3 regions of the Paenibacillus sp. JJ1683 genome follow, and region 1 is predicted to be linked to each of the others. Evidence: riboswitches for the same ligand, from Rfam matches in the RefSeq annotation. Region 1 holds a riboswitch; each other region holds the start of a gene.
The links. A riboswitch is a leader RNA that binds a small molecule or an ion and turns the genes downstream of it on or off. The one in region 1 is predicted to bind cobalamin.
Positions count from the first base shown of each region.

Region 2: linked by a shared signal. The riboswitch ahead of ACUC6J_RS06740 (ABC transporter substrate-binding protein) and the one ahead of cobJ (precorrin-3B C(17)-methyltransferase) in region 1 are both predicted to bind cobalamin.
Region 3: linked by a shared signal. The riboswitch ahead of ACUC6J_RS24095 (ABC transporter substrate-binding protein) and the one ahead of cobJ (precorrin-3B C(17)-methyltransferase) in region 1 are both predicted to bind cobalamin.

Region 1 is NZ_CM129820.1:5,350,302-5,360,739, forward strand. It holds gene cobJ (precorrin-3B C(17)-methyltransferase) at 1-1,668, opposite strand, end outside; cobalamin riboswitch at 1,978-2,163, opposite strand; gene ACUC6J_RS23060 (LOG family protein) at 2,221-2,775, opposite strand; gene ACUC6J_RS23065 (uroporphyrinogen-III synthase) at 2,975-3,832, opposite strand; gene ACUC6J_RS23070 (GerAB/ArcD/ProY family transporter) at 3,934-5,100, opposite strand; gene ACUC6J_RS23075 (hypothetical protein) at 5,144-5,368, opposite strand; gene ACUC6J_RS23080 (Ger(x)C family spore germination protein) at 5,361-6,578, opposite strand; gene ACUC6J_RS23085 (spore germination protein) at 6,578-8,203, opposite strand; gene ACUC6J_RS23090 (hypothetical protein) at 8,383-8,721, opposite strand; gene ACUC6J_RS23095 (pirin family protein) at 8,737-9,450, opposite strand; gene ACUC6J_RS23100 (LysR family transcriptional regulator) at 9,521-10,378, opposite strand.
Region 2 is NZ_CM129820.1:1,579,029-1,589,466, forward strand. It holds gene cobD (threonine-phosphate decarboxylase CobD) at 1-371, shown strand, start outside; gene cbiB (adenosylcobinamide-phosphate synthase CbiB) at 361-1,332, shown strand; gene ACUC6J_RS06735 (histidine phosphatase family protein) at 1,347-2,099, shown strand; cobalamin riboswitch at 2,195-2,410, shown strand; gene ACUC6J_RS06740 (ABC transporter substrate-binding protein) at 2,620-3,627, shown strand; gene ACUC6J_RS06745 (FecCD family ABC transporter permease) at 3,624-4,670, shown strand; gene ACUC6J_RS06750 (ABC transporter ATP-binding protein) at 4,667-5,503, shown strand; gene cobT (nicotinate-nucleotide--dimethylbenzimidazole phosphoribosyltransferase) at 5,544-6,614, shown strand; gene cobU (bifunctional adenosylcobinamide kinase/adenosylcobinamide-phosphate guanylyltransferase) at 6,611-7,171, shown strand; gene cobS (adenosylcobinamide-GDP ribazoletransferase) at 7,168-8,037, shown strand; gene ACUC6J_RS06770 (cobyric acid synthase) at 8,076-9,695, shown strand; gene ACUC6J_RS06775 (methyl-accepting chemotaxis protein) at 9,795-10,438, opposite strand, start outside.
Region 3 is NZ_CM129820.1:5,576,156-5,586,593, reverse strand. It holds gene ACUC6J_RS24105 (nucleobase:cation symporter-2 family protein) at 1-364, shown strand, start outside; gene ACUC6J_RS24100 (hypothetical protein) at 804-935, shown strand; cobalamin riboswitch at 1,318-1,522, shown strand; gene ACUC6J_RS24095 (ABC transporter substrate-binding protein) at 1,739-3,322, shown strand; gene nikB (nickel ABC transporter permease) at 3,338-4,267, shown strand; gene nikC (nickel transporter permease) at 4,282-5,097, shown strand; gene ACUC6J_RS24080 (ATP-binding cassette domain-containing protein) at 5,097-6,011, shown strand; gene ACUC6J_RS24075 (ABC transporter ATP-binding protein) at 6,008-6,787, shown strand; gene nikA (nickel ABC transporter substrate-binding protein) at 6,930-8,555, shown strand; gene nikB (nickel ABC transporter permease subunit NikB) at 8,602-9,546, shown strand; gene nikC (nickel ABC transporter permease subunit NikC) at 9,546-10,373, shown strand; gene ACUC6J_RS24055 (ABC transporter ATP-binding protein) at 10,396-10,438, shown strand, end outside.

The DNA.
Region 1 (10,438 bases):
AGCAATAATGTTCTCCACGATATCCGTAATCTGATCACCCGGAATTCCTTCCGCTACGGGCTGAGCGGCATGAGCATTTCGGCCAAATTTTTTGCCACCAAGGAAAAGATCGTATCCTCCCTTGCGATAGACGATGCCGATATCCTCCAGCACCGCTCCATAGCAAGCCATGCCGCATCCATTCAAAGCAATACTCGTTTCCTTGGGTGCCTGTAATCCGCCAAGTACAACCTGTAGATGCTCAGCCACAGGCACCGCATCATCTTTCTCCATATTGCAGAAGTCGCAGGCCTTCACCTTAAACACATCGCCGATCGGCATGACAATGAATCGTTCATCCCGAAGCCGTCCGACCAGTTCCTCGGGGTCTGCGCACGGCACGCGCAGCACGATCTGATGATCTGGCGTGTATTCCAGCTCGCCATCATCACCCGCTACCTCGGCGAGCAATGCCATCTGCCGAGCAGTGAACTTCTTGTTTCCCACGCCAGGGGAAACCCCCACCTCAAACAGCGCAGGCTTACCAAAGCCGCCTGACGCCTTCCCAGTCGTAGCCACCGTTGCCGTTCCGACGGCGCTCTGGGCAGCAGGCGCTTGCCCGCTCCAGCGAGCGTTGGCTTCGCCCGGAAGCTTGCCGCCGACAGCAAGGCGGCTTAGCGCCTCTGCTGCCAGCGATGCTGGTGATGCCTCAGTCTGCTTCGCAGGCGCAGCCTGCACGGCAGCCATCGCTTGCGGGCGTACCTGCGTGGCAACCGCAGCGCCGCTCGCGGAAGGCCCGGTAGGCGCAGTCAGAGCTCCACCTCCCTGCGGTGTATCCAGCGCGCGATCCTCTTGCGCGCCCAGCGACCACGGCTCCGCTTCCGTGCGAAGCCGCTGATGCGGTTTGAGCACTTGCTCGGTCGCGTCCAGCGTGTATTTACGCTGATAGCCGCGCGGAGTCACGATTAACCCGTCATACACTGTCGTCGAGGAATTGCCGATGATTACGGTCGTCAGCATCCCGATATCATGGTTCAGCATATCTTCCAGCGTCGTTACAATAACCTGCTGACGTTCACGATAAGCACTCTTCACCAGTCCAACTGGAGTTTGCGGATCACGGTAACGGAGCAAAATGGACTGCGTCTCCACAATCTGGCGGGTACGTCGACCACTACGCGGGTTGTATAAGGCAATCACAAAATCAGCCGAAGCCGCAGCTTCTACACGCTTCACGATCGTTTCCCACGGGGTCAGATGATCACTCAGACTGATTGTGCAAGCATCATGCATAACCGGCGCTCCCAACAACGAAGCACAGGATTGAATAGCCGAGATCCCCGGCACAACTTCTACCTCAACCCCGTCCTCGCGACGCCAGCCTTTTTGCATCAGCACTTCGTACACCAGCCCTGCCATGCCATAGACCCCAGCATCTCCACTGGAAATGACGGCTACCTTCTTACCCATCTCTGCTTGGCGAACCGCCTCCTGCGCACGGCTCACTTCTTCTGTCATCCCTGTGCGTACAATCTCCTGTCCGTTCAACAACGGACGAATCAAATCAACGTAGGTATTGTAGCCGATAATGACCTCACTTTCGGCCAGCGCATCCAACGCCCGTTTTGTGATATGTTCCATATCTCCTGGTCCAAATCCAATCACCAGCAATTTTCCTAATGGGCTCATCGTGCTCCTCCTATCATCCTTTTCAGGGCAGCTATACTATCTATTTCAATAATTTGTGGCATCCTTTAACTCAAAAAAACCCCATCCTGCCCGGATGGGGTTCCTATGTACGTATCTCTCTTACCAGACGAAACAGCGTAAGAAGACAGTTCTTGTCTTCCTCCTATCTGCCGTTGTTTTCCATCTGTTTTGTTTACGCTTCAAACGCTGCTGCACGTTCATATCCACGCAAACCTGTAACCAACATGGAAAAAGCAACGTGTGCCTGATTTCCTGATTTCGTACACCCATCCTCTCCGCGAAGGTTAATGGTGCATACAGATCAAGGTAGGTCTCCTGGCTTGGCATCAACGGATTCTCTCGTCTTCCCCGTTTTGTACGAGTGACCATTTAAAAGAACCCTCTTCCTTACAGTGGCGGGACCGCTCGGGACTTGCACCCGATTCCCTGTTACCCTTTGCTCAACCGCAAAGGCACCTTGTCTGTCCGCTATTTGATTATGGGTCTTATCATAACCTTGCCTCAATCAGTTGTGCAAGCACGAAAAAAGCTTTATTTCAAGTTATCTGCTTTATTTTTCAACATATGCAGCAGTTCATCCGGGTCCGCAGATATACTCAGTAGCGCTGGATGATCAGCTCCGGTAAACCCTTCCTGCACGCTATGACGTACCATTTCTACCAACGGGTCAAAATATCCATTCACATTCAGCAGCCCAATGGGCTTGCGATGTATACCGATTTGCGCCCAGCACAATACCTCGAACAGCTCCTCAAAGGTTCCCAAGCCTCCCGGAAGGGCTATAAACGCATCGGCCATCTCGCTCATCGCCGCTTTACGTTCATGCATGCTTGCTACCTCAATAAACTCGGTAACTCCCCGATGAATGATCTCTGCATCGAATAACAGGGTGGGCATAATGCCGGTGACCTGACCATCACCCGCCAACAGTCCATCCGCCACCTTACCCATCAGCCCTCTGCTGGAGCCACCATAAATTAAACGGATATGCTGGCGAGCCATAGCTTCACCCAGCTTGCCTGCCGCCTCAACATATACCGATGAATGTCCAGGTCTGGACCCTGCAAATACACAAATAGAATTCATAAACGTCTCAGCTCCTGTCCTCAATATCATGCATCGAAACTTATTCATTATATTAGATAAATATTTTCGCTATAACAAAAAACTTTGCGATGCATGTCCAACAAAAAAAGATAAAGACCTCGTAGGCCCTTATCTCTATTTTACTCTGTATTAGTAAATATAAGTTCATTTTTAGCTTACTGCATTTATCGGTTCTAGCTCATTTCAAATGACCGTTCACGCTCTTCAGACCACAGCCATGCACCGAATCGCTATGTTCGAAATATTTGCCCAGCTCCACCATCATCGCACCCATGCGCTCTTCAGTTGGAAATACGACTCGTTCAATCCCTTCTTCCAAAATGGATTGTGCAGTCACCTTGCCTACCGATACAGCAATGACATCTTCACGAAAGGCTTCCAGTAAATCCTCCATTCGATTTTGCTCTCTGGCATATTGGGCCAAAAATCGAATTTGCGGACCACTCGTGAACGTAACGGCATCAATCGTACGGTTTATAACATCATCTAGTAGCGCCTGCAATTTTGCTTCTTCAGGTGGGATATGCTTATAAGGAAGTACTTGGCGGGTCACTGCGCCTTGCTCATCCAGCCACTCTACCAACCGGGGAGCCGGGTCTCCATGCAGTTGCAACAGTACTTCCTTCCCCTTCAGATCATATGGGGCAAAAGCCCGTGTCAATCCGATCAAACTTCCGTCCTCGTCCCGTACTGCTGGCGTAAAGCCACGCTTTTTGAGTCCATTGACCGTCTTGTAGCCCCGTGCTGCAACGTTGGAGGATTGCAGCAACTCTATAATCTGCTCGGCCACGCCCATATCCTCTGCCATATCGAACAGAGCATCCAGTCCCATACCTGTCGTGAAGATGTACCAGTCCGGAGGGTTCTTCACCCACGATACAACAGCGTTGCGCAGCTCGATATCATCCAGAAAAACAGTCCCCTGGGCCGGGCGTTCTACTGGCTCGCCCCCCATCTTCATAACTAGCAACGCCATTTCTTCTGCTTTACGGGGACCGGCAAGAGCGACTCTCTTACCTGCCATGCGTTGTGCCATGCTGTTGCCTCCCTTGTAGATGTCGTATTTCTTTCTACCAAGTATACAATCAGAGAGGCAAAAGACAAATAAGAATTACTTTTTCGATAAATACAGTAATCTTATAAGTGGGCGTGTCCTGTTTCGCTTTCCTGCTGGCTTTCCTGCTGGCCTTCTTTCTGATCACTTCTATCCCTCTCCCTGCCAGATGATGAGTTATCATCACCTCTCCCTTTAAATTTGGGTCGGAGCAACATCCACAGCAAGAAGGGCATGAATACAAAAAAGATGACCATCACCGCAGTCCATTCCCGGCTGAAATCATAAATTTGTACGATGTTGGAGAACAGCATAAACGAACAGACATAACCTAACAAACCTAAGGGCCAAACCATCAGACTCCCCCAGACATGGGCAAACATGCGCTTTACCGCCAAACTGGTAACGTACAGATCAATTCCAATCTTCGTAAGAAAGGCTGGTACGGTCAGTGCTGCCACGAACAAGTCGAACCGATCCAGGAAGTCCGTTAGTTGCAACTGACGCACCAGTTCATACGATGGATAAAACAGTCGTGACAAGATAGGAACTCCAATCACCAACTCCGACAGCAACACCAGCATGATTATAATAGCGGTTCCGAGTAAATGCCCCAACCACGCACTACGTCCATTATAGCTCTTCCCAGAAATCACAAAGGGAACGATCATGATATCGGCCATATATCCGAGCATGCGCCAGCTCCCCTTGATCACTCCATCTACCTCCGGATGTAAATAGGGTCTCAGCATCGAAAAATCCATATTACCTCCAAAAAAAAGCGGCATAGTCAACAGTGTCACAATCAACAATGGCACAAAAATCTCGGTCATATTGACAAGGGTACTTATCCCCCCTTTAACCATAAATGCCATAGTCAATAGCACAATAAGAGATACGACCACAATCGGAGTCAGCGGCAAAAGAACCACCTCCACCAGATCGGTAATAATCCTCAAATCCCGCGCAAAAATGATCAGGAATAAAATGAAATAGACTGCAAGCAGCATACGTCCCAGCACAGGGTGAGAGCTTACCATCGCCTCCATCAGATCCTGATCAGGGAAACGGCGTTTGAGTTTCAACATCGCCCAGATCGGCAAGCAGAGCACAATGGCTGCAATTATACAGGTCCAGTAGGCATGCTGATTCGCGTGATCTGCTGCCTGCGCCGGAGCATGTATAAGGGTAATACCGACCTCCATCAATACACTAAACAGCACAATTTGTCTGGTTGTGAACTGTTTCATGCAGGTACATCCTCCTTTTGCCCGCAGGCATCCATTACACGATTTACAACGCGGTGGGGAGCCACATGTCAATAAATCGGGTCAGCCAAGTAGCCACATAAACAGTGCTCTTCGTCGATGTGCCGTAAATCCAGATACCAATGCTAATGACATACAGTACGCGGGAGACCCAGCGATTGACGGCAGGTGCATTGCTAATACGTTTACGGTCAATCAGATACATGAAGAGCATAGCCAGCAATAAAGGTAATAGAAATACTTTATTCATTCTGGATTTGCTCCTTTTTGACCCCGAATGGTTTGGTGACCGCACCGATATTCTCAATATGCACGACCGGATCTATGGTAACCTCCACCTTGGGATACAATTGCGCCCACTGAGGTTTAATCCGTTTCCACTCATCCGGGTGATTGGTAATAATAGCCCGGCCCAGGCCAAGCACGTCTGAATGATACTTTTGCTGAATTTCCTTGACAGCCTCTCCCAGCTCCCTCTTAATTTCCTCGACCGTCTGCTGCTCCAGCCACTTCAAATTCTCCTCTCTGGAAATATCGAAGCTCGTCTCATTTTCCTTCACATTCCCATTGCAGTTCATATGAACCGTCATTCGAATTTCGTCCCCCCGAATAAAGGGCTCGATATGGACTTTATTTTCGATGAGATGCACAGATATGTAACCTCTACCTTTGGGAGGGGGGATAAAAATTTCTGTTTCCTTGGCTTGCTCCATACCCAACAGCAGAAACCGACTGAGGTGATTATCAATAACCCCTGTTAACCTGTCTTGTCGAAAGACAGCCAGTCCATCGACCTGAATATTTGTCTTCTTGTCTTTAAGACTATCAGGCCCATTCTTCACCAGAGACATTACCGGCACTACCGGATCAATGCCTTCCAGCAGGACGGAATTCATCAGCAATTTAACGGAACGAGGTTTCTTCATATAGGAAAAGTTGAGCTCACGCACCATTTCCGCTGGATATTGCTCAATCGGAGCATCTGCCTGAAGCATTTCCATCGCTGACCCCTTTGTAATAACAACAAGGGAAGACAGGCGGTTCTGCGGAATACGTGCAATGACATCCATCATTTTGCTAATCCCTTCTCGTGCCAGCGTCTCCCCGAACAGCAGCACCCGTCGATGAGAGTAATTCAGTGTTCGCGAAACCTCTCGCTGTTCCTCAGTACTTGCTCCCCGGAAGCTTGGACCTGTTTTGGACTCCAGGTAGTAGGACTTCGTACCACTGGTACCTCCCCCTCCTCCTGTGCTACCCGAAGATCCGAGCTGTCCGGGCAGAGCAATTTGCATCGTTACCCGGTATTGATCGCCTTCCTTATCCAGTCCGGTACCCATCACAAAGGCCACATCATTCACTTCACGGCGATCCCAACATCCTCCCAAAAGAACAGAACAAAGCAGTAGACAACAAAGTACAGCTGCTTTACGTATTTGCTGTGTATTTGATGTGGGCTTCATCACCATCCCTCCTCGGTTTTAGGCGATCCATTCATCTCTTTCTTCGCTCGTTTGTTGTTGTCCTTACCAATCCATGAAGGACGTTTGGTCATTTTCCACCAAGGTGCACGGACGATAATATCCTTTTGATCCATATGGTTGTACGGGCTATATCCACTCATATAAGGGACACCAAACGATGTTAGCTTGGTTAGGTGCGTAGCAATCAGCGTTGTCGCAATAATGATGCCAAACAAGCCAAATAAACCAGCCATCAGCATGATTGGAAATCGCAGCAGACGAACCGTAATGGCAAAATTAAAACGCGGTATGGTAAACGAGGCAATACCTGTGAGCGACACAACAATAACTATTGGCGCCGATACGATTCCTGCCTGTACTGCGGCCTGACCAATAACGAGCGCCCCAAGGATACTGACGGCCTGACCAACCGTTTTGGGGAGACGAATCCCAGCTTCTCGCAGCGCCTCAAAGGAAATTTCCATCATCAATGCCTCCACCAGGGCTGGAAAAGGGATGGATTCCCGAGCCGCCGCAATACTCAATATGAGTGTCGTCGGCAGCATATCATGATGATAGGTCGTCACCGCTACATATAATGCTGGCAGAAAGAGAGCCATGATGAGAAAAAGAAAACGAATCCAGCGCACCATATTACTGATGAAGAAGCGCTCGTAATAATCTTCGCTCGCTTGCATCATTTGCCACATCGTGACTGGTCCAATCAGGGCAAAAGGCGTGCCGTCCACAAAAATGGCAAACCGTCCTTCCAGTAATTGCGCGGTGACGGTATCGGGACGTTCGGTGTATTCCATTTGCGGAAACGGTGAATATGGGTGATCCTCAATCAGTTCCTCAATATATCCAGTCTCCAGAACACCATCAATTTTAATATCGCTGAGGCGCTTTTTAACATCCTCCACCAGCTTCGGATCTATGATCCCTTCAACATAGGTAAGGACGACGCTCGTTTGAGTTTCTGTTCCGAGGGTCATGCTGTGCATCTTGAGCTTGGAGGTCTTCAGCTTGAATCGTAGCAGTGCCGTATTCACGCGAAGCGTCTCCGTGAAGCCCTCACGCGGCCCGCGAATAACAGCCTCGGTCTGCGGCTCCTCCACGCCACGGCGGACGCCTCCCTTGGCGCTGAAAATATAAGCACGAGCCGTTCCATCTACGAACAGAGCGGCATTGCCGTCCAGTATCGCTGCCGATACCTGCTTCCATTCGTCCATCGTTTTGGTCTGGGACATGGAAATACGAGTCTCATCCAACGGCTCCAATTTGCCGTTCACTTCAGGGTCCTTGAGCATCATGCCCAAGATGACAGGCCGCAGAATATGATCCTGCAAATCTTCTGATTTTACCGTACCTTCGAAATATGCCAGCAACCCTTTTCGTTCAGGGGAAATCATGAGCTCTCGGTAGACGATATCAGAGCATTCCTTGAAAATATCACGCATTGCGACCCTATTGTCTTCCAGACTGCTGCGCAGTGGCTCTTCCAGCCATGAAGACTCAGGCAGCCCTTTGGGCACACGAGCATTTCGTGTTTTGCGTTCAGCGGCTGGAACCGCTCTCCGGCTCCACGGTAGCTTTGGCAGCTTGGGAAAGCGCCCTTTCTTCATCGTTAGTCCCCCCTTTACGAATAAACCGATCAGTTAATATGACATATAGGATGTACCAGCCTGCAAAGGATTATGTATCCAATGAACTCACCATCTTGAACTCATAACAAAAAGACCCTGCAATGATGCAGAGCCTTCGAAAATCGATTATACATCCGAACATTTATGATTAAGAAGATTTAGTCCCCCCAATACTCCTCGGGGTGGTATTCAATCTCAGAACCGGCTTCAAACGTAAGCTCACCGATCTGAGCATGATATTGTACACTTTCCGGGGTGACGTAATACCAATGCTTTACCACGAATCCGCCGTCTGCGGGTGTTACAAAACGAAATACGTTCAGCTCCTCGCTGAAACGCACAATCGCCTCCGCTGCCTCACTCGGCAACTCTTGAAGCGTGAAGCGAAACACGCCGTCCGCCGATTCCAAACGACAATCGAAACACTGCTTGCGGCTGTCAGCAAAGCTTCGCCCTGTGACGGCATGCTTGATCAGCCATGTTTCCTGCTGCGCCATTGTGCGCACCTCCTTTTAGGGCAAATCAATCAACATATAAAAAACAGAATCCTCTGCCTTTAGTGATAGCTTCGGCTCCTCCTCTATGCGAGCAGAATCTCGCTCTTGCAGAAGATGTTCACCGTTGACACGCAGTGAGCCCTCGATGACGAACAGGAACACGCGCCGACCCTCGGCCTGTGTAAATTCTACTTGTTCCCCGGGCTGAAGCTTGCTTAAATAAATCGTTAAATCCTGATTGATTGAAGCTATTTCACCCTCCGTGCCGGGTACACGCTTTCCAGCAACGACAGGCAGGAGTTGACCTTGCAGACGTTCCGTATTGAACGTTGTAGTCTCATAGGAAGGTTGCAATCCTCTTGTGTGCGGACTAAACCACAATTGCAGCAGACTGACATCCTCGGTTTGCGAAGCGTTGTGCTCCGTATGAATGATGCCGTGCCCCGCTGACATTCGCTGAATGCCTCCAAAACGGGTCACCGCCACATGTCCACGGTTGTCTTCATGACGCAGCTCCCCATACAGCACAATGGAGACAATCTCCATATCGCTGTGCGGATGCGCCCCAAAGCCCCGGCCAGGTGCGATGACATCGTCATTACAGACACGCATAGGACCAAACGCTGTATTGTTCTCATCCTGATACTCCGCGAATGAAAAGCTGTGGCTCCCCCGCAGCCATCCCTTATCGAAGCTGAATCGGGAAGCAGCCGGATATATTGTAAACATAATAGCCCTCCTTCAAGGATGAACAATGAGATCAAATCCCTCTCATTGTACCCGAGCCCAAGCCATAAAGCTACGCTTCTGTCTGAGTGGTAATCTCATCTATAAAAGACTGCAAGGTACTGGTAACGAAGGCCTCCTTACGGCGGATAAACACCGTTGTCACTTCATTGTAAGGCTCAGGGATGGCATGACCGCACACAAGACCTTGAGCCACCAGCCCGCTGATCGAGGATTCGGGGAAAACGGTCATTCCAATGCCTGCCGCTACACTGCCGATAATTGTCTCAAATGTCCCAAACTCCATGATCCGCTTGGGGATAATCCCCTCCATTTTGAGCCAGGTTTCCAGTCTTCCCCGATAGCCGCAGCCTTTTTTATATACCAGGAGCGGACGAGTTGTAAAATCGTCAACCGAAAAGTCATTTCCTTGAGATACGAGGACCAGCTTTTCCTGAAATACATCAAACTGTTCAATGAGCGGATGCTTGACTGGTCCGGTTACAAAGGCTCCATCCAGTCGCATTTCTGCAACCTCCTGCACCAGTGATTCCGTAACCCCGGCCTTGAGGGACAACTCGACATCCGGGTACTTACTGTAGTAAGCATGTAAAATGGCTGGAAGGGCAATGACAGTCTCCACGATACCAATCTCCAGCACCCCTGAAGGTGTAGAGGTATTCTGAAACGCATGCTTCATTTCCTCAAATTGCGATAAAATGCTTTTCGTATATTGCAGCAGACGCTTGCCCTCAGCATTGAGGATCATCCCCCGTTTATGTCTATAAAATAAAGGCGTCTGCAGTTCCTTTTCCAGCAGCTTGATTCTGGCCGTTACATTGGACTGGACGTAGCTAAGCTCGGCTGCAGCCTTGCTGACACTGCCATGTGCAGCCACCGTCTGGAAAATGTTTAAATCGTTCAGATCCACTACTGTTCCCCCTTATTGTGAAGGGCAAGGACCACCAAAATTGACGCGCCTTGTCACTTA
Region 2 (10,438 bases), 2.0 Mb from region 1:
CCTGGAGTGTTAATGGATTGGCGTTGCTGGCTGGAGAGGCGTGTCTGAGAAGTGGGCAAGCTTATGAGCGCCGCACACAGGAACTGATTGCGACGGAACGCAGCCGCTTGCTGACTGCTTTGGCGGAATGGGGCTGCGGTGTCGTTCCCGGCGAAGCCAATTATGTGCTAGCAAGGGCGCCGGGAACGTGGAGTTCATCGGCTATTCAGCAGGCGCTTGGACAACGTGGGATTCTTATACGTAGCTGTGCTATGTATCCTGGGCTGTCGGCGAGCCATTTTCGAATTGCAGTCAAGGACGCCGAAGCCAATAATATGCTGCTGTCCGCACTCAGTGAAGTGCTGGAGGAGGAGCAGGGGCGTGATAGTTAGCTTGATCATAATGGCAGCCTATTTGCTGGACAGGCTAATCGGCGATCCGAGATGGTTGCCGCATCCAGTCATCGGGATGGGACATGCCATTTCAGCATTGGAAAAAGCGATTCGTCGTAAGGTCCGCAGTGACCAGGGACTGAAACGTGCGGGCATGCTGCTTCCACTTATTGTGGCAGGAGGCTCCTTTGTGTTTGCCTGGGGGCTGTTGCGTGTACTTGCCTGGATTCACCCATGGTTGTCTGTCGTCGTAGAAATTGTTCTGGTTGCAACCACAATTGCTTCCAAAGGACTAAAGGACGCAGGGATGGCCGTATACCGAGCGTTGCAGGCGAATGACCTGACTGTGGCACGTCGGGAGCTAGGCATGATTGTCGGGAGGGATACGCAGCAGCTTGACGAGCCTGAAATTGTACGCGGTACCGTCGAAACAGTCGCTGAAAATATCGTGGACGCCATTATTTCCCCGCTTTTTTATGCCCTGATCGGAGGAGCCCCCTTGGCACTGGCATATCGTGCCGTAAATACGCTCGACTCAATGGTTGGCTACAAAAATGAAAAGTACCTGCATTTAGGCTGGGCCTCGGCACGTCTGGACGATGTAGCTAACTACATTCCGGCTCGCCTGACAGCAGTTATGCTTGTGATAGCGGCGTGGTTGTATCGGCTGGATGCTGCAAGAAGCTGGCGCACAGTCAAGCAGGATGCGCGTCTGCACCCCAGTCCAAACAGCGGCTTTCCCGAATCAGCGGTGGCAGGTGCCTTGGGGATTCGTCTTGGTGGCTATAACGTGTATCATGGCATACGCTCGTTTCGAGCATATATGGGCGAAGAGATACGACCACTGGAGTCGAAGGATATCCGGCATACCATCGGGCTGATGTTCGCCGTATCCACTATGTTTGTAGGGTTGTGTTTGTTGGGAGCTGCGGGGTGTTTTGCCTTGGTATGGATGCGGTGAGGAGTGACATTATTTTGAAACAAAATACAGAAGGGAAAAGAGTGCGAGAATGTGCACTAAGTCCGAACCCACAACAGGATAGTGAGCCGAATGATGCTAAAGAAGATCTGCAGTGGGACATGGAGCTCGTGCTAGTTCGTCATGGCACAACCTTATGGAATAAGGAACGTCGATATCTGGGACATGCCGATTTGAGTTTGCTGTCTGGAGCAGAGCAGGAATTAAAGCCTTTACGGGAAAAATTACAGGGCCAGTCCTTTGCTCAAATCTATTGCAGTGACTTGATGCGATGTCGCCAGACCTTGCAGATCATTTTGCCGGAGTCAGCATTGACGACTGAACGTTCCCTATCTGCTATGCCTCCTATCATGGAGCCACGTCTGCGAGAACTTCACTTTGGCGAGTGGGATGGAAAAACGTATGACATGCTTAAGGATGTGGCGTTGTATCGCGCTTGGATTGATGAGCCACAGCGAATCACCCCGCCTGGAGGAGAGTCCTGGGTACATTTTGTGAACCGTCTGCGCGAATTCCGTGACTCTCTGTTTGCGTGGCGCATTGCTTTGGAGGTTCAGCCAATAGAGTCGAATGCTGCACCGCCCTCTGTTTTGGTTGTCACGCATGGTGGAGTAATTCGCCAATTGGTTTGTATGCTGATACCAGGTCATGATTTTTGGAGTCTGAATCCAAAACCGGGAGAAGCGATTAGGTTTCAGTTAAGGCTGGCAGGACTGCACAATTGTATAGCAAAATTGCTTTTTCACTAGGGTAGTTGTGGCGAATCAAGCAGCTGTTTGGGTTGTAAGCTAACTCTTTTTAACCTATAATCATCAAGTAAAAGAACGGCTTGACTACACTACATCAAATATCCAGCAGACGAGGTCGGCGCCGTGTGAGGGAACTTGCTTTTCTTCATTGCGCTGTTAAAAGGGAAGTCGGTGTGAGTCCGACGCGGTCCCGCCACTGTAAATGGAAACATGCTCATTAGCCCTGTTACATGTGCCGCCAAGCATGTGAAAGAATATCAGGGCATGCCTCTTCCATAAGTCAGGATACCTGCCCGTCCGCCTGTCACCATAATCCTTCGAGGAAAGGATGACGTGTTCGCAGTGACTGTCCATGCGGAAAGAAGCTGCCCGCCTGCGCACGATCTGTGCTAACGTGACCCCTGTATCCTGATATGAGGATGCGGGGGTTTTTGATAGGAAAAGAAGGCTGGAATGAGGAAAATATCGGATGATGTTCAAGTAACGCTCTTAACGATTTTTGTATGAAGGGGTGCAAATCATGGCAGGCAAAAAAATAAAGGTATGGACAACAGGTCTATTGGCGCTGATATTGGCAGTTGTGCTGAGTGCATGTGGCGCGAATGGAAAAAATGTAGAAAATAAAGAGGGCCAAGCTTCTTCACAGCAGCCGGGACAGACCGTAACCGCACAAGAGCCTCCGGGCAAAACGGTTTACCCGCTAACGGTTAAGGATGCAACAGGACAGGAATTTACATTTAAAAAGGCACCGGACAAGATCGTTTCCGTCTCCCCGGCAGAAACCGAGGCGTTGTTCGCTATCGGATTGGATAAGGAAATTGTTGGTGTATCCGACTACTCTGATTACCCGGAGGCAGCTACGAAAAAGCCTAAAGTGGGCGGTATTATGAAACCGAACGAAGAGGCGATCATTGCTGCGAACCCTGATGTCGTTTTTGCAGGAATTTCACTTAGTGAACAGGCTACGACTAAGCTGCGTGACATGGGAATTATGATTTTTAAAACGGAACCGAAGACCGTTGAAGATGTCATAGCTAACATCGAATTGTATGGGAAAATCACCGATCATCAGAAAGAAGCGAGAGCGGTGACCGACAAGATGAGAGCAGATGTAGCGGAAGTGAAAGAAGGAGTTAAAAATATCGGCAAAGGGCAGAAGCTACGGGTATACGTCGAATTTTCACCAGGCTGGACAGTGGGTAAAGGCGAGTTTATGGACGAACTGATCACATTGACGGGCGGCGAAAACGTGGGTGCCACGCAGAAGGGCTGGTACCAAATCAGTGAGGAAAATATTATAGCTGCCAACCCTGACGTGATTTTATACAGCAAAAGTGTGAAGGATGACAAAACAGGCCAGTCCCTCGGCGATATCATAAAAGCTCGTAGTGGATGGGATCAAATATCGGCTGTTCGTAACAATCGTGTATTTGCCGTGGATGATAATTTGATTAGCCGTCCAGGTCCACGCGTAACAGAAGGACTCAAGGAAGTAGCCAAGGGCGTGTACCCTGAAATTTTCAAATGAATCGTAGACTGATCGGTTTTGGGGGGACTGGTCTTGTCTTGCTGCTGCTGACGCTGCTGCTCTGTCTTGGCATCGGCTCGGTCAGTCTTCCGGTCAGCCAGATCACAGGTATTTTGATCAACCACCTACCGTGGTTAGGTGATACGTTTACACCGGATTGGAATACATCTGCAGAGCAGATTATTTTGAAGGTCAGACTGCCACGGGTGTTACTGGGAATGTTGGTTGGAGCAGCGCTGGCGCTGGCGGGAGCCGGATTTCAGGGTGTGCTGCGTAATCCTTTGGCTGATCCGTATACACTGGGAGTGTCTTCGGGAGCTTCGGTAGGAGCGGCAGTGCTGATTTATTGGGGGCTTCAATTTTCATTTGTGGGTATATGGACCCTTCCGCTAGTCGCATTTATAACCGGCATGCTGACGCTGTGGATGGTGTTGACGTTGGCGCGTGAAGGTGGGAAAATTCCGACCCAAAGCCTCATTTTATCAGGTGTGGTGATGCAATTTTTTGGGGGAGCCATTGTTTCTTTTCTGACAGCCATGTCGAAGGAAACAGTCAATGAAATATTGTACTGGACGTTAGGAAGTCTTAGTCTGCGAGGTTGGTCATATACGGGAATTCTTTTACCTTACGTGATCGTTGGGCTGGTGTTTCTATGGAACCGGGCACGGGTGCTGAATATTCTGGCTTTGGGTGAACGTCAAGCGGCTCATATGGGGGTTCATGTAGATGCGACGAAGCTATCTGTCCTGATCATATCTACCTTGCTGACAGCTGCCGCTGTCTCAGTATGCGGAGTCATTGGCTTTGTCGGACTCGTTGTACCACATATCATTCGTCTGGTGACAGGTCCTGATTACCGGATGATCGTTCCGTTGTCTGCACTGGGTGGAGCTATTTTTATGGCTTGGGCAGATACGGCAGCTCGTACGCTGTTAGCCCCGACGGAAATTCCTTTGGGCGTGATGACAGCCTTTGTGGGAGCACCGTTCTTCGCATATCTCCTGTACCGGAACAAGAAGCTGCGCAGGGGGGATCTGCTGTGACCGAACCAAGTGAATTACTAAAGGTGCGTGCTCGAGCATTAGAGGTAGCGGGCCTGAGCCGTGCTTATGGGGATTTCCATGTGCTAAAGAATGTTAGCTGGAACGTAGACGAAGGAGCTTGGTGGGGGATCATTGGTCCGAATGGGAGTGGTAAATCCACGTTGCTGCATCTGCTTTCTGGTGTAGACCAGCCGACCTCTGGAAGTGTTCATATCTATGGTAAAAAGATCGATAGCTACAGCAGAAAAGAGCTTTCCCGACTTGTAGCCGTACTCCAGCAGGAGGGCATTCCTCCAGTGAGATACACCGTCAGGGAAGTTATAGAAATGGGGCGGTTTCCTCATCAGGACTGGCTAGGCAGGGAAAAGGGAGTTGATGTGGAGGCGATTACGGATCGGGTCCTAGCGCGATTGAGTCTAACTTCACTGGCCGACAGAACATTGGACCGCTTGAGTGGGGGACAGCGACAGCGCGTAGCTTTGGCAAAGGTGATGGTGCAGGAACCACAGGTATTGCTGCTGGACGAACCTACTACCTATCTGGATTTGCGCTATCAGCTTGAATTTATGGAGTTGTTGGCAGAATGGCGCCAAGAAACGGGCGTGACGATCATTGCTGTCCTGCATGATCTTAATTTGGCGGCACAATTTTGCGATAATTTGCTTGTACTTAAGGATGGAATGGTTGAAGGATTGGGTAGTTCATCGGATTTGCTAACAGAGGACCGGATTCGGCGTGTATATGGTGTGGAGCCTGTGATGCTTCCGCATCCCGATAGCGGTGTGCCGCAGCTCTTGCTGCGCAGAAGCGCTGCGTCTACAGCAGATCAATAGGAGATTGTAAACATACTAAAAAGAGCAGGGAGTGGAAGGGATGAACGACAAGCTGCGTCAGCTGATCGATAGCATAGCCCAGCCGGATGGAGTGGCGGCTTCGGCAGCGTCAGCACATTTGGACCAATTAACAAAGCCACCTGGAAGTCTTGGAAAGCTGGAGAGCTTGGCCATCCAGCTAGCAGGAATTACTGGCGTGGACAAGCCTGAATTTGATCGTAAAACGGTGATGGTCATGGCTGCGGATCATGGGGTATGTGAAGAGGGAGTTAGCGCCTTTCCAGCTGAGGTTACGCAGCAAATGCTGTATAACATGCTGTCAGGCGGCGCAGCAATTAATGTGCTGGCACGTCATGCAGGCGCTGATGTCCAGGTAATAGATGTTGGCGTGAATGCGGACGTTGCTCACCCGGATTTGGTGAATCGTAAGGTGCGTATGGGCACTTCGAATATGGCTAAAGGGCCAGCCATGCTGCGTACGGAAGCGGAACAAGCGGTTTTGGCCGGAGCTGAAGCCGTAGCAGAAGCGGTTAAAGGTGGCACACGGCTATTCGTTACCGGAGAGCTAGGCATCGGGAATACGACAGCCAGCGCTGCGGTTGTATGTGCGCTCACCGGACTTGATCCGGAAGTGATCGTGGGCCGGGGAACGGGGGTAGATGTGGCGGGGCTTACCCGTAAAATAGCCGTTGTCTGCCGCGCATTGGATGTGAATCAACCGGATGCCAATGACGCGCTGGACGTGCTGACCAAGGTCGGCGGTCTGGAGATTGCCGCTCTGGCAGGCGTCATCCTCGGCGCAGCCGCGCATCGCTGTCCAGTGGTGCTGGACGGCTTTATTTCCGGCGCGGCAGCCCTTGCTGCACGCGCGCTTGCGCCTGCGAGCGCGGCGTACATGCTTGCTTCGCACGCCTCGGACGAGCGTGGACACGCGGCAGTGCTCCGCCAGCTTAAGCTGGAGCCCATGCTCCATCTGGACATGCGGCTCGGTGAGGGCACGGGCGGTGCGCTGAGCTTGCACCTGATTGATGCGGCGTGCCGCATTATGCGCGAAATGGCGACCTTTGCCGATGCAGGCGTATCGGACGGTCAGGGAGCCGCGCAGCGATGAAGGCGCTCGTGACCGGCGGGGCACGCAGCGGAAAAAGCGGCTTTGCCGAGCAATTATGCATGGCGCGCGCTCCGCGCGCCTGCTATATTGCAACGGCCCAAGCCTATGACGTGGAGATGAAGGAGCGCATCGCTCTTCATCGGCTCCAGCGCGATTCTGTTGGGTATGACTGGCAGACGCTGGAGGAAGCGCAGGCGCTGCCGGAGCTGCTGCGGCGGCTTGGCGACGATCAAGCGTCGCAGCCTGCGCCTATGGTGCTGGTCGACTGCCTGACCCTTTGGCTGTCGAACGTGCTGCTGGCCGCAGGTGAGGACGGCGAAGCTGCGGCCAGAGCCGCCATGGATGAACTGGCGGCAGCTGTGGAGCAGTATCCGGGATCGCTCGTCATCGTAACCAACGAGGTCGGTGACGGTATTGTACCAGAATATCCGCTTGGAAGGCTGTACCGGGATTTGAGCGGGATTATGAATCAGCGGATAGCCCGTGTTTGTGGCGAAGTTTTTTTAGTGACGGCGGGCATTCCCGTAGAACTTAAACAGTTGGAATATAAGCTATGAGCCGCGAACGTCAGGCTATTGCTGCGGCTTTTCAATTTTTAACCCGTCTACCGGTCAAGGCGGAGCTGGATTTTTCCCCGGAGCTGCTGAAACGCAGTGCAAGCTATTATCCGCTGGTTGGAGTCATTATTGGTATTATCGTCTGGGGCATTGCGGCGCTTACGGCTATGGTGCTGCCACCGCTGCCGTGTGCGATTCTTACCCTTGCAGTCTGGGTCTGGTTGACGGGCGGACTGCATCTGGACGGGTGGATGGATGCTGCGGATGCCTTATTCAGCTACCGGTCCCGTGAACGGATGCTGGAGATTATGAAAGATAGCCGTGTAGGAGCAATGGGGGTTATTGCTTGTGTGCTGCTACTCATGCTCAAGGCTGCTTTGCTGTATACCGTGCTGGTTGAACAAAATGTGTCCGGCTTGTTGTTGCTTCCGATGGTTTGGAGCCGCTGGTTTATGGTACATGCAATGAAGCGCTGGCCTAAAGCCCGTAACGATGATGGACTGGCTGCGCGTTTTGCTGATATGAGTGGTGGACGTGCCGGACTGGCCGTATTTTGGGCTGTAGTCGTGACTCTAGGTGCTGCCGCAGGCCAGTATATACTTGCAGGACCAGCTACAGCAACAGAGGGATCAGGAAACCTGTCGTTAGCAGGATCACACTTACAGACGCTCCTTTCGTATTCTGAAAGCCTTCCAATCTGGATAGGCTTTGCGTTGCTTCCGCTCTTGGCTTACGGAGTTGGAACCTTTACAGCAAACCGTATTAATCGCCGTCTTGGGGGACTTACGGGAGATATATACGGAGCTTTGAACGAATTGCTGGAGACTGTTTTGTTGCTGTTTATTGTCATTTTGTACGGGTTGTGATCAAATTTGAAATGAATTCGTTAAAGGGGAAGAGGCAATTGTCAACTTTCGAACCGTCCCGCACGAACCCGGCAGCTATATTAATGCTTCAAGGAACAGCGTCGGATGTGGGTAAAAGCGTGGTGACGACCGCGCTGTGCCGGATCTTTCTGCAGGACGGCTACCGTCCCGCACCGTTTAAGTCACAAAATATGGCGTTAAACTCTTATGTTACCGAGGACGGCAAGGAAATTGGACGTGCACAGGGAGTACAGGCCGAAGCTTGTGGTATTGAGGCGACGACCGACATGAATCCGATTCTGATTAAGCCGGTCAAGGATATGCACTCACAAATTGTTGTACACGGTGTACCTTATGCCTATATGAGCGCTTCCGATTACCGAAAGGATTTTTTGCCACAAGCCAAGCACACCGTTATGGATGCGCTAAATCGGCTGCGCGATACCTATGATATTGTGCTTATGGAAGGGGCAGGCAGCCCGGCAGAAATTAATTTAAAGGACCGCGATATTGTAAATATGAACCTTGCAGGCTGGGCGGATGCCCCAGTATTGCTGATTTCGGATATTGACCGGGGTGGTGTCTTTGCCTCTCTGGTAGGGACTATTGAGTTGCTGGAACCCCATGAAGTACAGCGTATCCGTGGATTTATCATTAACAAATTCAGAGGCGATTTGTCCCTGCTTCAACCAGGATTGGACTGGCTGGAAGAACGGACAGGCATTCCTGTACTCGGTGTACTGCCCTATTTACCGGACATTCGCATTGAAGCAGAAGATTCGGTCGTACTGGACAAGAAGCCTAAGCGGTCAGCAAAGGATAAAGAATTGGACATTGCGGTGATACGTTATCCGCGTATTTCCAATTTTACGGACACGGATGCTTTGGCCGCAGAGCCGGATGTGAGCGTGCGTTATGTCACAGAGGCCGGACAATTGGGCGTACCGGATGCCATTATCTTACCGGGAACCAAAGACACCATCGGAGATCTGCTGGAATTGCGTGAAAGAGGGCTAGAGGATGACATTCGAGAGGCCATGAAGATAGGACGCACGCAACTGGTTGGTATTTGTGGGGGCTATCAAATGCTGGGTACAGCGTTATTTGATCCCGATGCCGTCGAATCTGGGTTGCCGCAGCAGGCAGATGGGTTAGGTTGGCTAGCTCTATCCACGACCTTCTTAAAGGAAAAGCAAACCGTGCGCGTTCAAGGAACCCTGTCTAATCATTGCCCACTTTTGTTAAGCACTGCACTTGATTCGGGTTCTACCTCCAAGCCAGTCATTGAAGGATATGAAATACATATGGGTGTTACAGAGTATGTCACGGAACCACATGTATCTATAGACAGGACTCCAGACTCAACGAAAATGAAAACATTATTCCAGATTCAGCGTGGGGAAGGGACTGCCTTTGAGGAAGGTTGGGGTACGACAGACGGTAAGGTATGGGGAACCTACTTGCATGGTGTGTTTGATAATGACTGTTTTCGCCGGTCCTGGTTGGATGGACTGAGACAAGCCAAGGGCTTGCCAGCTTTGGATAGCACTTTTACTGTACGTGAAGCCAAGGAACAAGAATTTGACCGTGTCGCAGAGGTGATACGCGCTCATTTGGATATGGGACAAATTTACCGCATTCTCGGGATGGATTCATAAACTTCTTCATGGAAGATCCTTTAAAAAGCTTTAAAAAAATAAAGAGGTATCTCTACAGTCATTTTTGTGACTGAGAGATACCTTTTTTAGCAGATCAGCTTACTTAATTTTAAATTTTTGAACCGCCTTTTGCAGTTCAGTTGCTTGTTGGCTTAATTGACGAACAACCTCACTGTGGCTTTCCATTTCATTCAGTTGCTCATCGGCATTTAAACCGATCTCCTGAATCATATGTTGTGCGTTGGCAGCAATGAGAGCTGTCTCCTCCACGGAAGCAGATACTTCCTCCGAGCTGGCGGATACTTGCTCCGTTGCTGCGGATACGGTTTGAATCGTAGCGTTGATCTTTTGCATGAGCTCACTTAGCTGGTTAAAAGCAGAACTCGCCTGTTGAACCATTTCCGTTCCCGAGTGAATCTCACGACTAACCTGAGTCACTGAGTCCACAGATTGCTGAGATACTTCCTGAATGGTAACCAAATAGTCCGAAATTTCCTGTGTTGCTGCTTTGGATTGCTCTGCGAGCTTGCGAACTTCCCCGGCAACTACAGCGAAGCCCCGTCCATGCTCGCCCGCGCGGGCAGCCTCAATGGAGGCATTCAGGGACAACATTTGAATCTGCTTTGTAATATCGAAAATTGCAGAAACGATGCTACCAATAGCTTCTGAGCGTTCATTCATACTATGTATGTATCGAAGCGACTCATCAGCAGCATGTCCTACCTGTGACATTTGAGCTACAG
Region 3 (10,438 bases), 230 kb from region 1:
GGTCGTCCTCGGTTTGCTGCCTAAGCTGGCTGCCTTGACGACAGTGATTCCTAACGCTGTGCTGGGCGGGGCGATGATCGTCATGTTTGGCTCGGTTGCTGCATCAGGCATGTCTATTTTGTCAGAAGTGGATCTGCGGAAAGAAAGCAATCTGCTGATTGCAGCATGTAGTATTGCCGTGGGCCTAGGCTCAGCTGTTCTGCCGCAAATGTTCGACCAACTGCCGAGCTTTGCCAAAATGCTGCTGCAAAACGGCATCGTATCTGGCTCGATTACGGCAATTGTTTTGAACATTGTTTTGGCAAGAAAACAGGGTGAATCGGTCAAAGGCGTTAATGTCTCAGAAGTTCCACAGAAGGTTTGATGAATAGGAAATAAACAAAAACAGCCGGAGAGAGGGCGTAGCCTCTTTTCCGGCTGTTTGGCATGGGGTTATCCAGAACTAGTTATTTATTAAGCAGCATGAAATTATTGATAAAACCCTCTTTCTGTATGAAGATCGGGGTTTGGATTTTCGAAGTGAAGTCATAATAGTACACGCCGCGTCCTTCCTCCTGATTTTTCGGGAGGCGCTGCCTAAATAATAGACCCCTTTGCTGTCTGGAGACATATAGATAAAGCTGCGGGACGAAATGGGGAGCTTAGTTTGGTGCGTTTTCCAGTTGCACTCTTAGGTTGGTTTATCTACTAGAGGAATTTGCTAGAGTGGTAGGAAGAGGCATGGTATAATCTACCTTAAGGACTTTGGATAGTGGTGGATGTTTTCGGACCACGGCGCAGCTTCCCGAAAGGGGGTGAAGCCGATGGTCAACCTTGTGTCGTGCTATGATGTGCTGCGTTGGATGGTTACGTTACTAAGCCTGGTGTTTAGTATTCGTAAGCTTTATCGCTGGCTGCGTCGGAAATTTCGGAACAAGCGAAAACCCACCGCGTAATTAGGTTGGCCCCTAATGGTGGGTTTCGTTCGCATTAACATTCAGTTATGCAGCGCGCCGTGGTGGTGATCCACAGCCATTCAAGTCCTAAGAGTCTTTGCCGTTGGAGCGGCGAAGGCTCTTTTTAGTATACGGATACGGTGGTTATCTCTATACCTAATTTTAACACGTGAATTGCGTGCACGCAACGTTAAAGACAACCTTCAATTGCGCGCAAGCAATGAATAGCCTTGGTCTTGATTCACACTATATCATTCAAATTTAAATTATTACGCAACATTTGTTGACAAGCCAGTAGCAACAAAATAAGATAATCCTAAATCGTAATAAAAAGGAATAAAGGAAGAAAACAGGTGTGAGCCGGACAACTCTATATACGAAGTTTCGTAGAGACGATGTAGATAGTTGTTGAGCGTGTTCACTTAAAAGGGAAGTTCGGTAGATTCCGACACGGACCCGCCACTGTATACAGGCATCAGCAGGGTACTGCTGGAGCTTTCAGAACAAGCCACTGGAACTGTGAGGAACCGGGAAGGCCTGAAAGATACGCTTGGAGTCAGGAGACCTGCCTGTTTTGACATCACTGTCAGACCCACGGGATGCTGGGGAGGTGGTTAGGCGTGCTGCATACGGAATGTCTGAAACCGATCTGATCCCTTCTATGTTTTTGGAGCTGGCTTTGAGGTGAGTTTTGACATTTTATAATGAAAGCATTTCTGACTGCTGATCAGGTGGTCGGGAATGCTTTTTCGCGTTTTGTGTTAGGTTTATACGATTTTACAAGATAGAGGGGGAAATGTGGGATGATAGGCAATCGTAATAGGCGTTCATGGTTCATATGTACAGGATTGCTGCTGCTGATGGCAGTTATGACTCTTTCGGGATGTGGCGCAGCCACGAAGACAGAGGATAGCTCGGGCAAGGGTGAGAACACGTCTGCACAACAGACTCAAGCAGATAAAAAGCTGGTGATGGCGTATACGTGGAAACCGTCAGGCGTCGATCCGCATGGAGACAATAGCTGGGATGTGATGCGTTCCGGTGCCGGTGAGACACTCATTCGTTTGAATGAAAAGCTGGAGCCTGTGGCTTGGCTAGCCAAGGAGTGGAAGCATGATAGTCCTAATGTGTGGTCGTTCAGCGTGCAGGATAAGGTCACGTTTCATAATGGAAAGAGCATGGATGCAGTAAGTGTAAAAGCATCTTTGCTGCGCTCAATCGAAAAAAGCCATCTGGCGAAGGATTTACTGGATGTGAAGTCCATTGATGTAACTGGTCCGCTGACGCTGAAAATTACGACAAACCAGCCGAATGCAGCGCTGGTATCCAATTTGGCTGATCCGTCAACGATTGTACTGGATGTGGCATCCATGAAAGATGAGCAAAGCTACCCTGCAATGACAGGTGCTTTTAAAATCAAAGCCTTCAACAAGGATCAATCCTTGGTCGTCGAGCGTTATGACGGATACTGGGGCGAAAAGGCGCGCTTGGCCGAAGCGATGATGAAATTCATTACGGACGGTAATTCGCGCCTGATGGCGTTGCAATCTGGTGAGGTGGATGTAGCGACGGATATTCCGGTAGATAACGCAGAGGTATTAAAAAAGAACGACAAGCTACAAGTGCTGTCGGCTCCATCCTTGCGCACCCATATGATTGTGTACAACATGGAATCACCTGTGTTCAAGGATGCAACCAACCGTAAGGTGGTGGACAGTCTGATTCCGCGCGCATCCATTGTGAGCGCCGTCATGAGAGGCTTCGGTACGGAAGCAAGCAGCCCGTTTCCGAGCATTCTTCCCTTCGGTAAGATTGAGCGCAAAGCATTGGACGGAACGGCGGAGCAGTTGTTGACGAAGGATGGCTGGCAGAAGGATGCCCAAGGTACGTGGACCAAGCAGGGTAAGCCATTCGAGGTTACGCTGCTGACCTTCCCTCAGCGTCCAGAGCTATCCGTCATGGCTGAGGTGATTCAGAGCCAATTGCTGAATGAGGGAATCCAGGTCAAGATTCGCAAGGTGGAAAATATCGACGAGGCATTGACCAAAAATGATTGGGATTTTGCTATGTACAGCATGCTCACGGCCCATACAGGGGAGCCGCAGTATTTTATGGACATGTTCTACTCTTCTACAAGTGAAGCGAATGTAAGCCGTTATGCCTCCAAACCGCTGGAGAATATTCTTCACAGCCTGAAGTTGGCGAAGGATACCGCACAGCGTAATGCGGTAACACTGCAAGCGCTGGAAATCATCAATACAGATTTGCCGCAGTCGTTCATTGTGCACCCTGACAATGTGTTTGGTGTGAAAAAAGGAGTAAAGGGCTTTACACCGCATCCGATCGAGTATTACTACATTACAGCGCAATCCGATATTGCGGAATAACGAGCAACGTATCCTATGATTCGTTTTATACTAGAACGTGTGGCGCAGCTGCCCATCATTGTATTCGTTGTATCTACGCTGACTTTTGTACTGATGAGGCTGGCCCCTGGTGACCCTGCTCTCATTTTGCTCACCGCGCATAATGTTCCTGCTTCTGGGGAGGCGCTAACCGCGCTGCGAAACGAACTGGGCTTGAATGAGCCGCTTCATATTCAATATGTGAACTGGCTGAGGGATGTGTTCACAGGACATTGGGGAACCTCGTTTGTGTCCAAGGAGTCAGTGCTAAACGAACTATGGAGCAGACTGCCCGCCACGGTGGAGCTAGCTTTGGCGGGCTTTGCCGTCATGACGGTGCTTACGCTTGGGATGGGACTGGCTGCCTCGCTAAAAGTCAGCGGTCCACTAGATCGTCTGGGCAGGCTGTTCGCTTTGCTGGGATCGTCAATCCCTTCTTTTTGGCTTGGGTTTCTGCTGATCTATCTATTTTCCGTTCGCTTGGGCTGGCTCCCATCCATGGGAAGGGAGGACTGGACACATTTAGTACTCCCAGCGCTGACGCTTGGTGCAGGATTGGGAACGGTGCAAGCCCGTGTATTGCGTGCTCAGATGCTGGAGCTGAGTGACCGGAATTTTGTGAAGGCAGCGAGGGCTCGCGGTTTTTCACGTATGCATATTCTCTTTTTTGAGATATTTAAACATGCCGTTCTGCCTATGATCACGCTGTTAGGTACGAATCTATCATTTATGCTGGCAGGTAACGTCATCGTAGAAACCATTTTTTCATGGCCAGGGTTAGGAAAGTATTTTATAGATGCAATTACGCAGCGTGATTACCCAGTGATTCAGGGATATGTTATGTTTGCCGCGTTTTTAATTGTAGGTGTTCAGTGTTTGGTGGATGTGGTCCAGACGGTGATAGATCCAAGGCTGCGTTTGCGTTAAGGGGGAAGCTGAAAATGAAAAAGATACGGCTTTCCTTTAGAGGAAGCTTGCTGGCAGGGGGCGCACTGTTTGGCCTGATCGTGCTGCTTGGGTTGCTGGCTCCCTGGGCCGCTCCGCATGATCCTCTGCATGTGGACCTTCTGAACCGTTTGGCACCACCCAGCCGTAAATATCCTTTCGGTACGGATCATCTGGGTCGGGATGTGCTGTCACGGCTCATTTATGGAATTCGGACAAGCGTGTTAATCGCTTGTGCGATTACGGTAGCTACGCTGTGTATTAGTCTGCCCACAGGCTTGCTCATTGGTTATGTGCGAGGACGTGTGGATCAGCTGATTATGCGGGGAATTGATGGTGTACTGGCTTTTCCCGATATTATTTTAACGGTGGCGATTGTGGGTATTTTGGGGCCGGGTTTCGTTAACATGACCTTAGCGATTATTGCGGTACGGTGGGCGGGCTATGTCCGCTATATCCGTAGTTTGGTTCAAAAAGCCTGCCAGGAGGACTATGTACGGTATGCCCGTTTGTCCGGCAATTCACACGTGCGCATACTAAGACGTTATGTATTGCCACAAGTATGGCCGCAATTATTGGTATATGCGGTATGGGATATTGGACACGTGGTGTTAATGATCGCTGGACTCTCCTTTCTTGGACTGGGTGTACAGCCGCCCAAGCCAGAGTGGGGCGTGATGCTGCATGATGCAACCTCGTATTTTCAGGTGGCTCCGCACGTTATGATCTTTCCGGGTTTGGCGATTATGCTGTTTGTGCTTGCCTGCCAGCTTCTGGGTGATCATTTTTCAGAAAAGGGGGCGGCGAAATAGTGGGAAAACGACCAGTCATAGGGTGGAAGGATACGATAGAGCGAGCTTACGTACAAAAACCGTTGTTACACGTGGAACATTTGGAGATTAGTCGTACAGGTGCAGGAGCAAGCGGAAGCGAGAGCAATCCGCTACTGCGAGATGTGAACTTTTCCGTCTACCCAGGGGAAATTGTGGCTCTGACTGGACCAAGTGGATGTGGCAAGAGTCTGACCGCACACGCAATCGCGGGTATGCTGGACCCAAGTGTTGGTGTTACGCAAGGGTGCATCTACTATAACGGGGAAGACATTATCCCGTTCCATGAACAGCGCTGGCAAAGACTGCGCCGTGAGGATATTGCCCTGCTCATTCAACAATCGCTGAGCGGGCTGAACCCGATCCGTACCGTCCGCGCCCAGCTGACGGATACGCTTAGACTGCACAGGCGGCGCCAAATGCACGCCCAGAAGGAGCAGGGCCAGGCTGATCTTGCCCCGTCCCACACTGCATCACAGCAGACCCATCGACAGGGCGTAATGTCACGGATGCGACAGATGCTGAACCGTGCCACGGAGCTGGCTGGAGGCCACACTACTCCAGGGCAGGAAGCTTATTTGTGTTCTCTGCTCCGCAAGGTCGGTTTTGCCGATCCTGAGTATATTCTGTCATCATATCCTTTTGAACTAAGCGGAGGTATGTGCCAAAGGGTGCTGCTGGCTGCAATGTTAAGCTCCGGCCCGCGCCTCTTTATTGCCGACGAGCCCACTACAGCGCTGGATGTGATCAACCGCGACAAGGTTCTGTCATTGCTTTTACAGTTGAGAGAGGATTTCGAGCTCACTATTTTGTTAATTTCACATGATCGCCAGGGTATGAGTCGCGTAGCAGATCGAGTACTGGAGATGACCCCGGAAGGAAGGATGCAACCGTGATATTGGAATTGAAGAACGTCACCAAAGCTTATCCTGTCCGCAGACGAAGAAATGGCTGGTTCAACACGAGACGGGGTGAGCAACAGGCAATAAAGAAAGTGAGTTTGCAATTACGACAGGGAGAATGCCTTGGACTGGTTGGAGAAAGCGGAAGTGGTAAAAGTACGCTGGCGCAGTGTATCCTGGGGCTGGAGTCCTTGACCTCGGGGGAAATCTGGCTGGATCAGCAGCCCATACATACCGGAAGGATGAAAGATATTCATCTGTACAAACGAATTCAGTTAGTCACGCAGGACTCGGCCTCCTCACTGCATCCCCGTATGACCATTCGAGATATTCTGATGGAGCCGATCTGCAACTATTTTCCTGAGCGAAAAGTAAGGGCACTGGATATCTGCCTTTCCTTACTGGAATCGGTAGGGTTAGAGGCTGACAGTCTGAAAAAATACCCTGCGCAGCTAAGCGGTGGACAAAAACAGCGGGTGTGCATTGCTCGGGCGTTGGCCGTTGAACCAGAAATCATCCTGTTCGATGAATCCGTCGCCAATCTGGATACGATAACCCAGTCCTCCGTGCTGAACATGCTCAAAAGAATGCAGTTCGAACGTCAGTTGTCCTATCTTTTCATCACCCATGATCTTCAATCCACCCGTACGTTCTGTGATCGTATTGCCGTCATGGTTCAGGGAGAGATCGTGGAAATATTTGAGGATTGGGATGAAAAACTAGTGAAGCATGAATACACACGTACTCTATTTCAAACGTTGGCGGATTAATCCATAAATTTAATATTATACAAATTCAAAATAAATAAGAGCTTTGCTTGTCGAATATTGTTGACAAAATATAATGTGGTACCTATTCTAAATATGATTATGATAATCATTATCACATATATAGAAAAGGGGAAATACATTGATGTCCGTTCGACACCGCAAGACTGCCACCTTTATGTTGGTGACGCTCCTCTTATTATCCGTTATTCTGGGCTGCGCGAAGCAGGAGAACACACCTGCATCCACCTCTACTAACGGAGCTGCCAATGAAAAGTCGATCACGCTATCGTGGCCACGGGACATTGGTACAATGAATCCTCACGTATACAACCCTTCCCAGCTATTTGCACAATCCATGATTTATGAGCCGTTAGTCAGCTACAAGCAAGGAGGCAAGCTAGAGCCTGCTTTGGCTGAATCTTGGACCATATCCAAGGACGGCAAGACATATACGTTTAAGCTGCGTAAAGGTGTGAAATTTTCCGATGGAACGCTATTTAATGCGGCGATTGTGAAAAAGAACTTTGACGCTATTATGAAAAATGAGAAAACGCATAGCTGGCTTGGTATAGTAGGCGTTCTCGACAAAACTGAAGCTGTAGATGACAGTACGTTCCGAATGACGCTCAAAGAGCCATACTACCCAGTTATTCAGGATCTGTCTGTCGTTCGCCCGTTCCGTTTTTTGGGTGAAGCCGGGTTCCCGGATGATGGAGATACGTCCAAAGGAATTAAGAAACCTGTAGGTACAGGACCTTGGATGCTGGATGAATACAAGCAGGATGAGTATGCAACCTTTAAGCGTAACCCGAATTATTGGGGTACTGCACCGAAGGTGGACAAAATTACGGTCAAAATTATTCCCGATGGTGAAACACGTGTAATGGCCTTTGAAAAAGGTGACCTGGATCTGATTTATGGAGAAGGTGTTATTAGCCTGGATGCTTTCAAACAGCTTCGCGACACGAATCAGTATGTTACCACGCTGTCCGAGCCTGTCGGCACAAGAAGCCTGTTGCTCAACTCGTCCAATCCCAAGCTGGCAGACCTTCGGGTACGTCTAGCACTCCAGCATGGATTTAACAAGCAGGCGATGGTGGAAGGCGTAACCTCGGGGCTCGAGGAAACAGCGGATACGGTTTTATCCAAAAACTACCCGTATACGAATGTCGACTTACAGCCAATAGGCTATGATGTGGAAAAATCCAAAGCATTGTTGGATGAGGCTGGCTGGAAGCTGCCCGCAGGCGGCACAGTACGGGAGAAAGATGGACAACAGCTGGATTTTGAGCTGATTTTCGATAAGACCGATCCGATCCAAAAGGCGATGGCTGAAACCATTCAGGCTGAATGGGGAGAGCTGGGTGTCAAAGTGAATCTGACCGGACTGGAGCTGACGGTTCAAATCAAGCGGCTTAGATCCAACCAGTTTGATCTGTATTTCTGGTACAACTACGGTGCGCCTTATGATCCGCATTCCTTTATTAATGTTATTGCCAAGAAGAGCTTCGGAATTTCTGAGGTGCTGAGCGCCCTTCCGATGAAGAAGGATCTGGATCAGCAAGTACACGAAGCACTTTCATCGACAGACGAAACTAAGCGTCAGGAGCTGTATGCCTCAATCTTGAAGACACTTCAGGAGCAATCTGCAATTGTACCTATTTCGTATATTAAGAAGACGGCAGTGTATCAGAAAAAGATTACTAACTTTGTATTCCCAGCTAATAGGGATGAAAATCCATTTGAGGGAATTGAAATTGGGAAGTAGCTGAAACGGGAAGGTAACGTTAATTTACAGGATAGGAGGACAACTTATGATTAGCTATATCGGGAAGCGAATGGTAGCGGTCATTCCTATTGTTCTCTTTGCCACCCTCGTTACCTTTGCACTCATTCATATTTCACCGGTTGATCCGGCTGAAGCTTATTTGACGGCTGCTCATATTTATCCTACCCCGGAAATTCTGGAGCAGAAGAGGCATGAGTTCGGGCTGGATCAGCCATTGCTGACACAGTATATGCATACACTTCAAAGAATCAGTCGGTTGGACTTTGGTACTTCGTATCTGACCAACAAGCCAGTGTGGGATGAGGTGAAGGCTCGATTGCCTGCCACTGTTGAACTGGCCTTAAGCAGCATGTCATTATCCATCGTGGTGAGCATCCCGCTGGGTGTGTTGGCGGCGATGCGTAAAAATGGCTGGATCGACATACTGAGTCGAGGGATTTCGTATTTCGGGGCATCTATTCCCCAGTTCTGGCTGGGATATTTGTTAATCTTCTTTTTCTCTGTACGATTGGACTGGCTACCTGTAGAGGGTCGGGGAACGTGGCAGCATCTGGTGTTGCCGACGTTGACTCTGTCGCTGGTTCTGATTGCTTTATATACGCGCCTGTTGCGCTCCAGTGTGCTGGAACAGCTTCAGGAAACGTATGTCCAGTATGCCAGAACCAGAGGAATACGCGAGCGTATGATTATGCTCAGGCACATACTCAAAATGGCCATTACTCCGCTAATAACAAGTATGGGCATGAACCTGGGCAAGTTGCTGACTGGAACGATTATTGTGGAGCAGGTGTTTTCATGGCCTGGGTTTGGCCGTTATTTCGTGGAAGCCATTTTTAACCGGGATATTCCCGTCATACAATGCTATGTGTTTTTGGCGGCATGCCTGTTCATCGTATGCAATTTGCTCGTTGATCTGGTGCACTTGTATATGGACCCCCGAATTTCTTCGAAGGGACGAGCAGAGCAGTGATGATAAGGTTGCGTAAAATGTTCAAAGGTCAAAAGGTAATCGTGGTTTGCTCTATCGTGCTGGCAGCCCTTTTTATCATAATGGCGCTGGCTCCGTGGCTGGCTCCCCATGATCCGGTTAAAGTCAATTTACTGCATAAGCTGGAAGGCCCTTCAAAAGAGTATTGGCTGGGAACGGACCATCTGGGTCGGTGTAATCTATCCCGGCTGCTGTATGGAGCGCGAATTTCGCTCGGCTTTGCGACATTAATTTTCTTGTCCTCGCTTAGTATCGGTGTTGTGATCGGATCAGTTGCAGGTTATTTGGGCGGTTGGGTCGATAGTGTACTGATGCGGTTTTGCGAAGGCATTATGGCGTTTCCCAACTTGGTGCTTGTGCTCGGCATTGTCGGTATTTTTGGGCCAGGTCTCATGCAGGTGTTGTTTGCCTTGATGCTGGTGCAGTGGGTGTACTATGCCCGAATGTGCCGTAATATGGTCGTCAGTCTGAAAGAGCAGAATTTTATAGCGGCCGCAAGGATTAGCGGCTCCTCCTCAGGGGCCATTATACGGCGGCACATCATTCCGAATGTGCTGCGGCCGCTTGTGGTCATTGGAACGCTGGAGATGGGCTGGGCGATCATGGATATCTCCGCGTTGTCATTCCTGGGTCTAGGCATCCAGCCGCCGACTCCTGAATGGGGAGCCATGATCCATGAGGGAACGGGATACATCCGCAGTCATCCGGAATTAATGATTTATCCGGGTTTCATGATTCTGGTGGTGGTAATGGCCTTCAATATATTGGGAGAGGCGTTGTCCGACCGATATGGAATTGCCAAACGTTAGTAAAACAGGAGTGAGGACAACGATGGATGACACAGCCAAGACGCAGGTGCTGGAGGTCAGTGGCT